DNA from 2 places in the Pseudoalteromonas sp. Hal040 genome. Region 2 is predicted to be linked to the other one. Evidence: predicted binding sites of a transcription regulator. Region 2 holds the regulator's gene; the other holds the start of a gene.
The links. Region 2 encodes MetJ, which represses methionine synthesis genes. Its sites were predicted from a motif close to TAGACGTCTAGACGTCTA; they were not measured.
Positions count from the first base shown of each region.

Region 1 (6,879 bases), 330 kb from region 2:
TTTGCCATTCGCTCTCACTGGGTAATAGCACTTGCCAACTGCCACTGTTAAGCTCCATCAACTCTTTTTGGCTTGTTGCAAACTCAAACTCACCCGGTTGCATAAAGCCTAACGTTTTCGTGCTGCCATCAGCAAGTACCACAGTACGGCTAGACACTTTACCATCAAAATACACATTGGCTTTTTTCAGCACACTTACATTATCAAACTGAGACATCTTCACTCCTGTTGTTTTGTTATTAAGCTACAGACATTGCCAGTTGTCGGTTTAGCATTCAAGGGGGACTGAGTGAGAAATAATCAAGTCGGGTTAGCTGAAAGCCGTAAGCTGTCAGTTTTGAGCAGCTCGTGCAATTGTGGTAGGTCGTGCTTTAGCGCGTCAAGTTAAACACTACGAGAAAGAGTATCTATGCAGAGTCATGAATTCTGAGCTGTAATAAATTGCAATTCTCATTGTTTTAAGAAGTATAGATTTTGTTATCTTCGTATGAAGTAAATTAAGATCCCCAAGATTGTTTTTTAGCTATTTCATAGAAACAAATTAGGCTATCTTCTTCACCCTTTGTTAATCGTTTAAATACTTTTGTACATGGTAAAAGCCAGTTATCACCACTTTGAACTCCTAGCGTTAACAATTGCTCGTTATAATCCCAGGCACCACCGTGCTCTTGGATGAAAACTTCACCTATGTAAGCACCTAACACCTTACTGATAGTTTCTATTTCATCGTCACTTGGGCTGCCATAGAACAATTTAGATAAAAAACTCCTAGGTATACTGTCATATAGTTTTGACACTATGAGTTCAACTTTTTCAACACTCGACTCCGTAAAATCTAGTGTTATATCAAAATGACACTTAGCGTAATCAACAGCATCTAAAGAATATGCTTCCATCATTGCTGAGATTGTAGGTTCTTCCATTGAGATCTCTAAAGAGATTTAAAAACTTGTTTTATAAAATAATTTACTACGAAGTAGATAACAATACTTACAGTAATTACTAAAGCCAATGAGGGCAGGCCAAGGGGTATTGCTTCTGCTCTTGCATTACCAAAATCACACGCCCCCCAATGTGTTAAGCTGCCACTTAACTCTAGGCATCTATCACTTCTTAGAAAGTCCAATAGCTTGAACCCGACAAGCAAACCTATTAGCGAAGAGATTGAAGAGATTATTCTTTTATGTGATTTTTTTCATGATGAAACACACCAACCTAACTATTAGGGTTAACCTTGATTCGTTGTTTGTATACCTTGACTATACTAGCTTGGAAATTGCAAAAACTAGAATGCACCACCATCTCCACCGCCGAAGCCACCATCCCCACCTCCGTCCGAGCCACTATCTATATCACTAAACATTGATGAACCTAAGAGTACTCCTAAACCACCGATACCCGATATATTGGTAATCGTATTATTCATAGACTCTAATGATTCGCCTTCAGGGAGATTAGCTTTATAAGTTGCAATATCACAGTACATAAAATATGCGTAATGTATGTGTTTTTTATTAAAGCCCATAACGTCTATTGTTTTATCAACCTGAGCTTTGTATACGTTACAGAGCCACCGTATCTTTTCGCTAAAGCAGGTCTTAATTTGTATTTATACTTTCTGATTGTAGAACTTTTACCAAACATTAAAGTAGCTGCTGTTTTACAATGCTTTCCTAAAAGAGTTTGACAAGTAACCCCGACAAACCTGCGAGTGTTTGTAGCTATTGCAAATATCTTTCCTTACATTGCTATTAAGCAATACCACGAATGATATCCAGTTTATTTTCTGGTGCATCAACAGACATAAAATTGGGAATAGTCGATTCGGTTCTTCTTGGCCGTTCAAGAAATTGTACTGGCCATTCAGTGACCCTTTCTTCTTTCACATGCTTATACTGGCCTGTTGATGGCTCATCTATATATTCACGCTGGAGAATTAATGCTAGTGGTTCTTCAGCTCCAGGTATGTCATTACTACATTCCAGTGCTTCTTCATACGTGTCGAAAGCATAGTAATAATCGCTCCCCTCTTTTAAATCAGGAGCACCGTTATGAGGATGGCACCAAACTCGATATTCAAGTACCTCATCTCACACGTAACCACCACCAGATTTTGCCAAACCAGCATATTCGCCGACTTTTTTAGGGTCCAACACTTTTGGATAACTTTTCATAACCATCCTTGAGCAGAAAATATAAGTAAAAAACAAATAGGCGTTTTATCGCGGCTATTTTTGCTTGTTTTATAGCCTATTAATATCAAAGCTATTAGGTAATAGCTAGACACAATTTTCGCGCGAAATAAATTTCACGCCTATGGTTAGGTTTTTTTAAAACTGATGGCTGACGGCTGAAAGCTGCGAATGTGTTGGGTTTCACTCCGTTCTATCCAACCTACGGGGCATAAAAAAACCCGCGCTGAGCTATACAGGGCGGGCTTTTAAATTTTAGCGACTAAAGCTTAGAACAAGGCGTTTGCTTTGTTTACGATGTTTTCAACAGTGAAACCAAAGTGCTTGAATAGCTCATCAGCAGGAGCAGACTCACCGAAGGTCGTCATACCAACTACTGCGCCATTTAAACCTACATATTTGTACCAGTAGTCTGCGATGCCCGCTTCGATTGCTACGCGGCGCGTTACGCTTGCTGGTAATACGCTTTCTTTATATGCAGCGTCTTGCTCATCAAATAAATCAGTTGAAGGCATAGACACCACGCGTACTTTTTTACCTTGTGAACGAAGTTCTGCAGCGGCATCTTGTGCAAGCTGTACTTCAGAACCAGTTGCAATAAGGATAAGCTCTGGCTCACCGTCACAGCTAAGTACGTAACCACCTTTTTTCACATCAGCTAACTGCTGTGCAGTACGCGTTTGTTGCTCTAGGCCTTGGCGAGTGAAAATCAGTGACGTTGGGCCATCTTTACGTTCAATAGCTTGTTGCCATGCAATAGCAGACTCAACTTGGTCACATGGACGCCAGTTCACTAGATTAGGCGTTAAACGCATGCTTGCGATTTGCTCTACTGGTTGGTGCGTTGGACCATCTTCACCTAGACCAATTGAATCGTGTGTGTAAACGAAGATGCTTGGCTGCTTCATTAATGCCGCCATACGTACTGCGTTACGTGCGTATTCCATAAACATTAAGAATGTAGCACCGTAAGGAATAAAGCCTTTATGTAGTGCAATACCATTCATAATCGCTGACATACCAAATTCACGTACACCGTAGAAAATGTAGTTGCCGCTTGCGTCGTTTGCTTCTAAGCCTTTTGAACCATCCCAAAGCGTTAAGTTAGAACCAGCAAGGTCAGCAGAGCCACCCATGAATTCTGGTAGTAACGGACCAAACGCATTTAATGCATTTTGTGATGCTTTACGTGTTGCAGGGTTTGCTGGGTTTGCTTGTAGCTCTTCGATGTAAGCTTGTGACTTTTCAGCCCAATCAGCTGGTAACTCACCATTGGTACGGCGAGTAAACTCAGCAGCAAGTTCAGGGTATGCACTTGCGTAAGCGGCAAACTTTTCGTCCCAGCTAGCTTCTAGTTGCTTACCTTTTTCTTTGCCATCCCACTCGCTGTAGATATCAGCAGGGATTTCAAATGCTTCGCCAGTCCAACCTAGGAACTCACGAGATGCTTTGATTTCGTCTTCACCTAGTGGTGCACCGTGACAGTCATGGCTACCTGATTTATTAGGTGAACCGTAACCAATGATTGTTTTACAACAGATTAATGATGGCTTATCGGTGATGCTGCGAGCTTCTTCGATAGCGGCGCGAATTGCATCTGGGTTATGACCATCTACATCGCTTACTACGTGCCAGCCGTATGCTTTAAAGCGCGCTGGCGTGTCATCGCTGAACCAACCTTCTACTTCACCATCAATTGAGATGCCGTTGTCATCCCAAAACGCAACTAGTTTACCTAGGCCTAATGTACCCGCTAATGAACAGGCTTCATGTGAAATACCTTCCATTAAACAGCCATCGCCCATGAATGCATACGTGAAGTGGTCAACAATATCGTGACCTTCACGGTTAAACTGTGCAGCAAGCGCTTTTTCGGCAATTGCCATGCCCACAGCATTTGTGATCCCTTGACCTAATGGGCCCGTAGTAGTCTCAATACCCGGTGCATAACCATATTCTGGGTGACCCGGTGTTTTTGAGTGCATTTGACGGAAGTTTTTAATTTCCTCTAGTGGTAAGTCATAGCCACTTAAGTGCAGTAGAGAATAGATCAGCATTGAACCGTGGCCGTTAGAAAGAATAAATCGATCTCGGTCTGCCCACTCTGGATTTGTTGGATTATGCTTTAGATAATCGCGCCATAGTACTTCTGCGATATCTGCCATGCCCATAGGGGCCCCAGGGTGACCAGATTTGGCCTGTTGTACTGCGTCCATTGATAAGACGCGAATAGCATTTGCAAGTTCTTTGCGTGATGGCATGAATTCTCCTACCTTTATGTATTTGCGCTGGTTGTTTATGAAGCCCCATTCTTACTTATTGTAAGGGTACAGTGCAATTAAAAATCCGCATTAAATGCACCAATTATGGGCGTTTATTAAGAACAATACGTTATTAGTAATTTTAAATGGACGTCTAGGCGTAAAATTACTATGCAAACATATTTGTTTTAGATAAAATACGCCCCTTAATTTTTTAGCGCTATTACCGACGTTTGTGAAGCGCAATATTTGTGAGCAGAAATACAATGGCAAAACATTTATTTACTTCTGAATCTGTTTCTGAAGGTCATCCGGATAAAATCGCGGACCAAATCTCTGACGCGGTTCTAGATGCTATCTTAGAGCAAGATTCTCATGCCCGTGTTGCATGTGAGACTTACGTTAAGACTGGTATGGTTATGGTTGGTGGTGAAATCACTACTAGCGCTTGGGTTGATATCGAAGAAATCACACGTAAAACAGTACGTGAAATCGGTTACACACACTCAGATATGGGTTTCGATGCTGACTCTTGTGCAATCCTAAACACTATCGGTAAACAATCTCCAGACATCAACCAAGGTGTTGACCGTGCTCGTCCAGAAGACCAAGGCGCTGGTGACCAAGGTTTAATGTTCGGTTATGCATGTAACGAAACTGATGTTTTAATGCCTGCACCAATCACTTATTCACACCGTCTAGTTCAGCGTCAAGCTGAAGTTCGTAAGAGCGGTGAGCTTAACTGGTTACGCCCAGATGCTAAATCTCAAGTAACATTTGCTTACGAAAACGGTAAGCCTGTTGGTATTGATGCAGTTGTTCTTTCAACTCAACACTGTGATTCAATCTCACAAAACGACTTAGTTGAAGCGGTAATGGAAACGATCATTAAGCCAGTTCTTCCAGCTGAGCTTATCTCTAGCGCAACTAAGTTCTTCATCAACCCAACTGGCCGTTTCGTAATCGGTGGTCCTATGGGTGACTGTGGTCTTACGGGTCGTAAAATCATCGTTGATACATACGGCGGTATGGCTCGTCACGGTGGTGGTGCTTTCTCTGGTAAAGATCCATCAAAAGTTGACCGCTCAGCTGCATACGCTGCACGTTACGTTGCTAAAAACGTGGTTGCTGCTGGCCTTGCTGACAAGTGTGAGCTACAAGTTTCTTACGCTATCGGTGTTGCAGAGCCAACATCTATCAGCATCGAGACATTTGGTACTGGTAAATTAGAAGAAGCACGTCTAATCGAATTAGTACGTGAGCACTTCGACCTACGCCCTTACGGCTTAATCCAAATGCTTGATCTTGAGCGTCCTATCTATCAACCGACTGCGGCTTACGGTCACTTCGGTCGTGATGAGTTCCCTTGGGAGCGTACAGACAAAGCAGACGCACTTCGCGCAGCTGCTGGCCTGTAATAGGTTAGATAAAATGAAAAAAGCGCCTTTCGGCGCTTTTTTTATGTCTGATTTAAAGGTAGGTTACTATTTTTTCGTAAACAGCCACACCCCATACCAAAGCAAGAATAAGCAGTGACAATGTTACTGCCGCAGAGGCCATATCTTTAGCACGACCCGATAGCACATGGTACTCAATCCCTACTCGGTCAGTCAGCGCTTCTATCGACGAGTTAAGTAACTCGACAATTAACAATAATAAATAAGGAATAAACAGTACTAGCCAATGATTTAATGACTGCGCAAGTACGACAGATAAGGGTAATAAACACACGCCTAGATAAATTTCAGAACGAAATGCAGACTCTTCTTTAAATGCCGCTTTAAAACCTTTAATAGAACATTTTGTTGCTTTTAAAATACGCCCAAAGCCCATGCCATTTGGCTTATTAACTAGGGGAATTTTTGGCTCTTTCATGGTAACCCTTCAAAATCGCAATTACAGCGATGATATGTGTAAATCTAAGCGATGTCACCCGATGATGAAGCTAATTTAACGGCTGACACGTGCCGGGAATGCTGCGTGTATTCGCTCTAGAAAACTGATTATTGGTTAATTGTTCTCTCAGTGCTTGTAGCGTTTTATAAACACTTTTTAACGACACTTTGTTACTTAACCAATGCGGAATCGAACCGCTTGGATCAGCATAGGCTTGATGGCTTACTAACAAGTTACTTTGTTGCTGTTCTAAGCGCCAATAAGCGGTGAGATCTTTGATGCGTACAAGCCCTGCAACTTCGGCTTTTGCATAAGGCTGACTTTTGATTTGTAACTCGGTTTTGTGCTCATCTAAAGCGTGATAACAAGAATAACTCACCAAGTCACGGTCTGACACCGGCCAAGGTGAATTAAAATGAGTATAAACAAGGGTTTCTGAGGGGCTTAAGCGCTCGATTAAGGTTACGCTTTTGACATTTTCAAGCCAGTTAGCAGCATTGTCAGTATCACTGAGCAATGCCATAAAGTCA
Region 1 covers NZ_JARLUU010000001.1:617,392-624,270, reverse strand. Annotated here, with positions in the region: gene ppnP (pyrimidine/purine nucleoside phosphorylase) at 1-217, opposite strand, end outside; gene P4S60_RS02845 (hypothetical protein) at 498-923, opposite strand; gene P4S60_RS02840 (hypothetical protein) at 1,286-1,525, opposite strand; gene tkt (transketolase) at 2,462-4,453, opposite strand; gene metK (methionine adenosyltransferase) at 4,720-5,871, shown strand; gene P4S60_RS02825 (diacylglycerol kinase) at 5,924-6,328, opposite strand; gene P4S60_RS02820 (START domain-containing protein) at 6,399-6,879, opposite strand, start outside.
Region 1: a site for MetJ is predicted at 4,601-4,618, ahead of metK (methionine adenosyltransferase). Genes of this name have one in related genera too.

Region 2 (6,879 bases):
AAATTGAATACACGGTCTAAATCTGCAATGAGATCTTTTACGTCTTCAATACCTACAGAAATACGGATCAGCGTATCGCCTACACCGGCTTCAAGACGCGCTTTAGGCTCCATACCTGCGTGTGTCATTGTTGCAGGGTGACAAATCAAACTTTCTACCCCACCTAGTGACTCAGCAAGGCTAAAATCTTTAAGACTAGTTAAAAACGCTGCTGCATCGTTAATGTCGCCTTTAATATCAAAGCTCACCATACCACCAAAACCGCGTTGCTGTGCTTTAGCAAGCTCATGCTGCGGGTGAGAAACAAGACCTGGGTAATAAACTTGGCTTACATAAGGAGAGTTTTCTAAATACTCAGCAATAGCAAAGGCATTTTCTTGGTGCTGCTTTAAACGCACATTTAAAGTACGTAAACCACGAAGCGTTAAGTAACTGTCAAATGGCGCACCGGTAATACCAATGTTATTTGCCCACCAAGCCAACTCATCACCTAGCTCTTGCGTTGCAGCAATCACCGCACCGCCAACTACATCAGAGTGACCATTGATGTATTTCGTGGTTGAGTGCACAACAATATCAACACCAAACTCAATTGGGTTTTGTAATGCAGGTGATAAGAAGGTGTTATCAGCCGCAACCAAAGCACCGCACTGCTTAGCGATGCTAGTGATTGCTTTAATGTCTGTTAAACGCAAAATTGGGTTACTTGGCGTTTCAATCCAAATCAGCTTAGGTTTAATCGCCAAAATTTCTTGGTGATTATCTGTATTCGTTAAATCCAATACTCTTAGTTTTAATAGACCACGTTTTTCAAGCGAGGTGAATAAACGATAGCTACCGCCATAACAGTCATGTGGGATCACTAAGGTATCGTCACTGTTTAATAATTGGGTCGCTAAGTGTACTGCTGACATACCAGTAGCAGTGATAATGCCTTTTGCGCCACCTTCAAGCTCAGCTAAGGTTTCAGCTAAAATGTCGCGATTTGGGTTACCAGTCGCGGCCATAGTCATATTGGCGCTTAGTATCAAAGTCAGCAAATGAATAGGTGGTTGATAAGTATAAAGGTGGCACAACCGCACCATGATGTTTATCGGCTTCGATGCCGTGACGAACAGCAATCGTCGCTTTATTTTTTTCGCTCATTTCATCACCTATTCTTAAATTGGATGTTTAGACGTCTAAAAGGTTAGATGATCAAATATGAGAAGTCAAAGCATTTATGGCTCACACATAGAAGTTTATACATTTACACCACTAGATGGCTAAATAACTAGTATTTGACTATCTTTTTTAAAGAGATAGAATTTCCGCATCTTGCGCTGTGAATAAGGCGTAAATCACTGACAACCGAGGCAACGAAACAACTTATGGCTAAATGGAACGGTGAATACATTCACCCATATGCAGAACACGGTAAAAAATCAGAACAAGTAAAAAAGATTACCGTATCGATCCCACTTAACGTATTAAAAGTATTAACTGACGAGCGTACACGCCGCCAGATCAATAACCTACGTCATGCGACGAACAGTGAGTTATTGTGTGAAGCTTTCTTACATGCTTTTACAGGTCAACCATTACCAAACGATGACGACCTTCGTAAAGACAACCCTGAAAAGGTGCCTGAAGAAGTTAAAAGAATTATGCAAGAAATGGGGTTAGATATCCCAGTACTTGATTCAGAATAAGTATTTCGGCCATCGGATCACCGCCGATAATCGCAGATATAAAAAAACTCAGCCTTGGCTGAGTTTTTTATTGAACATTATACTTAATAGCTAATTAAATTTAACGCATGTAATCTTCAGGCATGTCGATTTGCGCCACGCCCGACTCTACTGCAGCTTCAGCAACAGCACGTGCAATACGTGGTAATAAACGCGGGTCCATTGGCTTAGGAATGATGTACTCGGCACCAAACTCAAGCGACTCAACGCCAGCTGCTTTTAATACTTCACTTGGTACAGGCTCTTTCGCGATGCCACGAATTGCGTGAACTGCAGCAATTTTCATTTCATCATTAATTGCCTTTGCTCGCACATCAAGGGCACCACGGAAAATAAACGGGAAACAAAGCACGTTGTTCACTTGGTTAGGGAAGTCTGAACGACCTGTTGCCATAATTAAATCATTGCGTGCACTGTGTGCAACTTCTGGCGCAATCTCAGGATCTGGGTTTGAACACGCAAACACCACAGGCTTGTCTGCCATCAGCTTGAGATCATCTGCAGTTAATAGGTTAGGACCTGATACACCTACAAACACATCGGCATCAGCAATAACGTCTTGCAACGTACGTTTATCAGTGTTGTTAGCAAATAATTGCTTGTACTCATTTAAGTCATCACGACGAGTATGGATCACACCTTTACGGTCAAGCATATAGATATGCTCACGCAGTGCGCCACACTTAATAAGTAGTTCCATACAGGCAACGGCTGCAGCACCAGCACCTAAACACACGATGATGGCATCTTCGATATCTTTACCTTGAACTTCAAGGGCATTAAGCATACCAGCCGCAGTAACAATCGCTGTACCGTGTTGGTCATCGTGGAAAACTGGGATACTACAGCGTTCAATAAGTGCTTTTTCGATTTCAAAACACTCAGGTGCTTTAATATCTTCTAGGTTGATACCACCAAACGTATCAGCGATATTTGCAACCGTATTAATGAAATCTTCTGTTGTGCGGTGTTTAACTTCAATATCAATTGAGTCAAGGCCAGCAAAACGTTTGAATAGTAACGCCTTACCTTCCATTACAGGTTTTGATGCAAGCGGGCCTAAGTTACCTAAACCTAGAATTGCGGTACCGTTTGAAATAACCGCAACCATGTTGCCTTTGCCTGTGTATTTATAGGCATTTGCTGGATCAGCAGCAATTTCACGGACTGGTTCAGCCACACCAGGGCTATAAGCTAAAGCGAGATCGTTAACCGTTTCGGCTGGCTTGGTTAGTTCAACACTAATTTTACCTGGAACGGGGTGAGCGTGGTAATGTAATGCTTGTTCACGAAAATCTGACATAACGCGATAGTATCCTGCAAAAAGTTAATAAGTGAGAGAGCTTGCATCAGTACGATACCTGTAATGTATAAAAATTCCAAGTATTATCAGGTCTATCCTGTTATATGCTATATCGCTTAATTTTAAAGGATTTCCCAACAATTTCTGCACATAGTTGCGATTAATCAGACATAAAAATTCACCTATTTATGACCTTTTAAGCACGTGTTTTTGTATTTTATACGCACGTACACTGCAATTAGCCGAAATTAGCCCGGAATAGCCATTTCAACGAAGTTCACAGCATTTAATCACAAAGTTATTTGAATTTATTATTTCTAATAGCTTTTAGATACCAATACGCTTAATTAAGTAGTCTATTTTGAGGCAATGAAACCTTGTTGATAGCAAGGCAAAAATTTCGTTATTTAGTTGTGTTCTAAATCAGAAATTTTTAACGCAGGTAGCGACAGGTTTAATCCCTCAAAATGATTAAGTATTATTGCGGATTGGTATACTCATTTATACAAAAAAGAATATAGCCAAGGGATGGCACTTTGTCTGCAAAATTAGCAACATAATGGGCATAACACTGAGAAATAGTTATGCAAGATACATAATTGAAGATGATAAGTAAGTGGCGGAATTAAGAATTTTAGGCATAAAAAAAGCACCCTAAGGTGCTTCTTTTAACAAAACAGCAGAAATTACTTCTTGCTGCTAAGTGCACCGAAGCGCTTGTTGAAACGATCAACACGGCCGCCAGTGTCTAAAATCTTTTGCTTACCAGTGTAAAACGGGTGACACTCAGAACATACGTCTAAGTGGATGTCTTTACAAAGAGTTGAGCTAGTTTCGAATTTGTTACCACATGAACAAGTTGCAGTGATAGCTTCGTACTTAGGGTGAATACCTTCTTTCATAGGGAACCTCTAGTTAAGGCCGTATCGCTCTCCAAACCCGAAGTCTGGCACCATACGCAGTTAATACAATTAATAGGCCGCGTATTTTATAGCTCATGTGACCTTGCGACAAGCTTTAAATGCATCTTTCGCTAAAAAATTAATCAAATGACTTGTTGTTCAGTAATTTGTTGGTAGGTTTTTAACTGTAATTTTAGTACATTATCTTCCTATCTTTGTTTCAGTTGAGTTGTTATGCACTTTGTAGAAGTTGCGATAAAAGTCCCTTTACAGCGTACCTTCGATTATAAAGTTGAACAGCTGCTGCATAGCCCTGAGTTAAAGCCTGGCATGCGCGTTCGAGTGCCATTTGGTAGTCAAAAAAAGGTAGCGGTGGTCCTGGCATTAAAAACATCAACAGATGTACCTGCTGACAAAATAAAGCCGATTATTGATATCATCGACGAGACCCCTGTTTTATCGACTCAGCATTTAGCACTACTGAAATTTACTGCTCGTTACTACTGTTATCCATTGGGCGAGACCATTCATACAGCGCTTCCGGCTGCATTAAGACAAGGCGAATGCCCAGATAAAACCAGCATTAATATGGTTGAATTAACTGATAAAGGGGCAAAACTTCCGTCACTAAAAGCAAAAACTCAGTTAAGTTTATTAAAGCAGTTAGCCGAATCGGGCAAGTCATCGGTTACCGAATTAAAAGCACTTGGATTTACAAAAAAACCATCGATAGCCTGCTCGATAAAGAACTAATCACCCAGTTTATCGAGCATGATAATCAGTGGCAGCAGCGCGCGCCAACGGTGGGTGACAAACCCGTCCTTAATAAAGAGCAAGCTGTTGCTTGTACCAGCATTAATCAAGCCAGCGGATTTACTAGCTTTTTACTTGAAGGTGTCACCGGCAGTGGTAAAACCGAAGTTTACTTACAATGCCTTGAAGAAGTGCTTAAAAAAGGCCAACAAGCCTTAGTATTAGTGCCTGAAATTGGCTTAACGCCACAAACGGTCAACCGTTTTCGTCGCCGCTTTCCCGATACCCCCATTATGCTGTGGCATTCAGCTCTAACAGATAACGAACGCTTACAAACTTGGCGATTCTGTGAAAAAGGCAGCTGTGCCATAGTGATCGGCACACGTTCGAGTATTTTCTTACCTTTTTTATCACTTGGTATGATCATTGTTGATGAAGAGCACGACAGCTCATTTAAGCAGCAAGACACATTACGTTATCATGCCAGAGATTTAGCCGCTTATAGAGCATACCAGCATAATATCCCGCTGGTTTTAGGCAGTGCCACGCCAGCACTTGAAACCTTACATAAAGCAATAAATAACAAATACCAGTTATTGAGCCTTACTGAGCGGGCTCAAACCAGCACAGCTAACCAGTTCCAATTAATGGACATGAAAGGGCAACCTGAGCAAGCAGGTATTGCCCATGCCAGCCTCGCCTATATGCGCCAACATTTAGATCGTGGTAAGCAAGTGATGGTGTTTTTAAACCGTCGCGGTTTTTCACCTACTCTTATATGTCATGAGTGTGGTTGGCTAAGTGAGTGCTCACGTTGTAGCACCAGTGCAACCTTTCATAAAGCCATTGGCCAGATGATATGTCATCACTGCGGTGAGCAACATCAGGTGCCCCATCAATGCCCTGATTGCGGCAGCACACAGATTTTCCCCAATGGTAAAGGGACTGAGCAAATCGAAGAGTTTTTAACGCAAACCTTCCCTGATATTCCAATTAGTCGTATCGACCGAGATTCTACTCGTCGTAAAGGCAGCTTAGAAAAAGCCCTTGATGATATCAATCAAGGCGGTGCGCGCATCTTAGTTGGCACGCAAATGTTAGCAAAAGGCCACCACTTTGCTGATGTTAGCCTTGTATTGATTCTAGATGTCGACAGCGGTTTATACTCATGCGACTTTCGTGCAACCGAGCATTTAGCGCAACTTGTCACGCAAGTGGCTGGCCGTGCTGGTCGAAGTGGCGAACCCGGACAGGTGTTACTACAAACGCACTTTCCTGAGCACCCGCTACTGCAAGACTTAGTAAACAATGGCTATCAGGATTTTGCCCGCTATGCACTGACAGAACGAGAAGATGCCCAACTACCTCCAATCACCAATATGGCTATTGTGCGTGCAGAAGGGCATAACATTAATCAAGTGGTGGATTTTTTAACTGATTTGGTTCCTGTCCAGAACATATCTGGTATACAATTGCTCGGTCCGATACCTGCGCCACTGGAACGTGTGGCAGGTAAATATCGCTTTCAATTACATATTCAGGCGCAGGAACGCTCACACTTACACCAATATTTAGCGCAAATGGTCGACTATATAAGCACCAGTAAATTAGCGCAAAAGGTGCGTTGGAGCTTAGATGTTGATCCTATAGATATGATTTAAAGGCCAATTAAGAGTCATGGCACAACACGATTACATAAATAAAAAACCAGCAAATCGAAATAATAAAAAACAAGCCCCGGCGAAAAAGCCCTTCCCTGTTCTCCTTGTTTTAATTGCGCTTATTTTAGTAGGCGGGTTTGGTTATGGCTTGTGGTTTATCAAACACAATGCCGATCCTGAGTTAGTAGAGCAACAAGCAAACCCCACCAAAAAAGAAGAAGAAGTTATTCCTCTCCCTGAGCCTCCTGAATTTATTCAGGAAATTAAAGATCACGAAGTTCAGGTTGAAGTAAAAGAAATAGAGCAAAAAGGCCCGTATGTAATGCAATGCGGCTCTTTTAGAACAATGGATCAGGCACAAGCGCTGAAAGCTAAAATTGCTTTTGCTGGCTTAGTTGCTGAAGTTAAACGCACCGAAGGCAGTAATGGTGCATGGTATAAAGTACGCTTAGGCCCATATGAGACCAAACGTATGGCCGAAAGTGATAAGAATAAACTTAAACGTATCAAAATAATGGGCTGCGGAATTT
Region 2 covers NZ_JARLUU010000001.1:283,648-290,526, reverse strand. Annotated here, with positions in the region: partial or broken gene metB (cystathionine gamma-synthase) at 1-1,146, opposite strand, end outside; gene metJ (met regulon transcriptional regulator MetJ) at 1,371-1,691, shown strand; gene P4S60_RS01295 (malic enzyme-like NAD(P)-binding protein) at 1,792-3,033, opposite strand; gene rpmE (50S ribosomal protein L31) at 3,720-3,935, opposite strand; partial or broken gene priA (primosomal protein N') at 4,170-6,349, shown strand; gene P4S60_RS01280 (SPOR domain-containing protein) at 6,366-6,879, shown strand, end outside.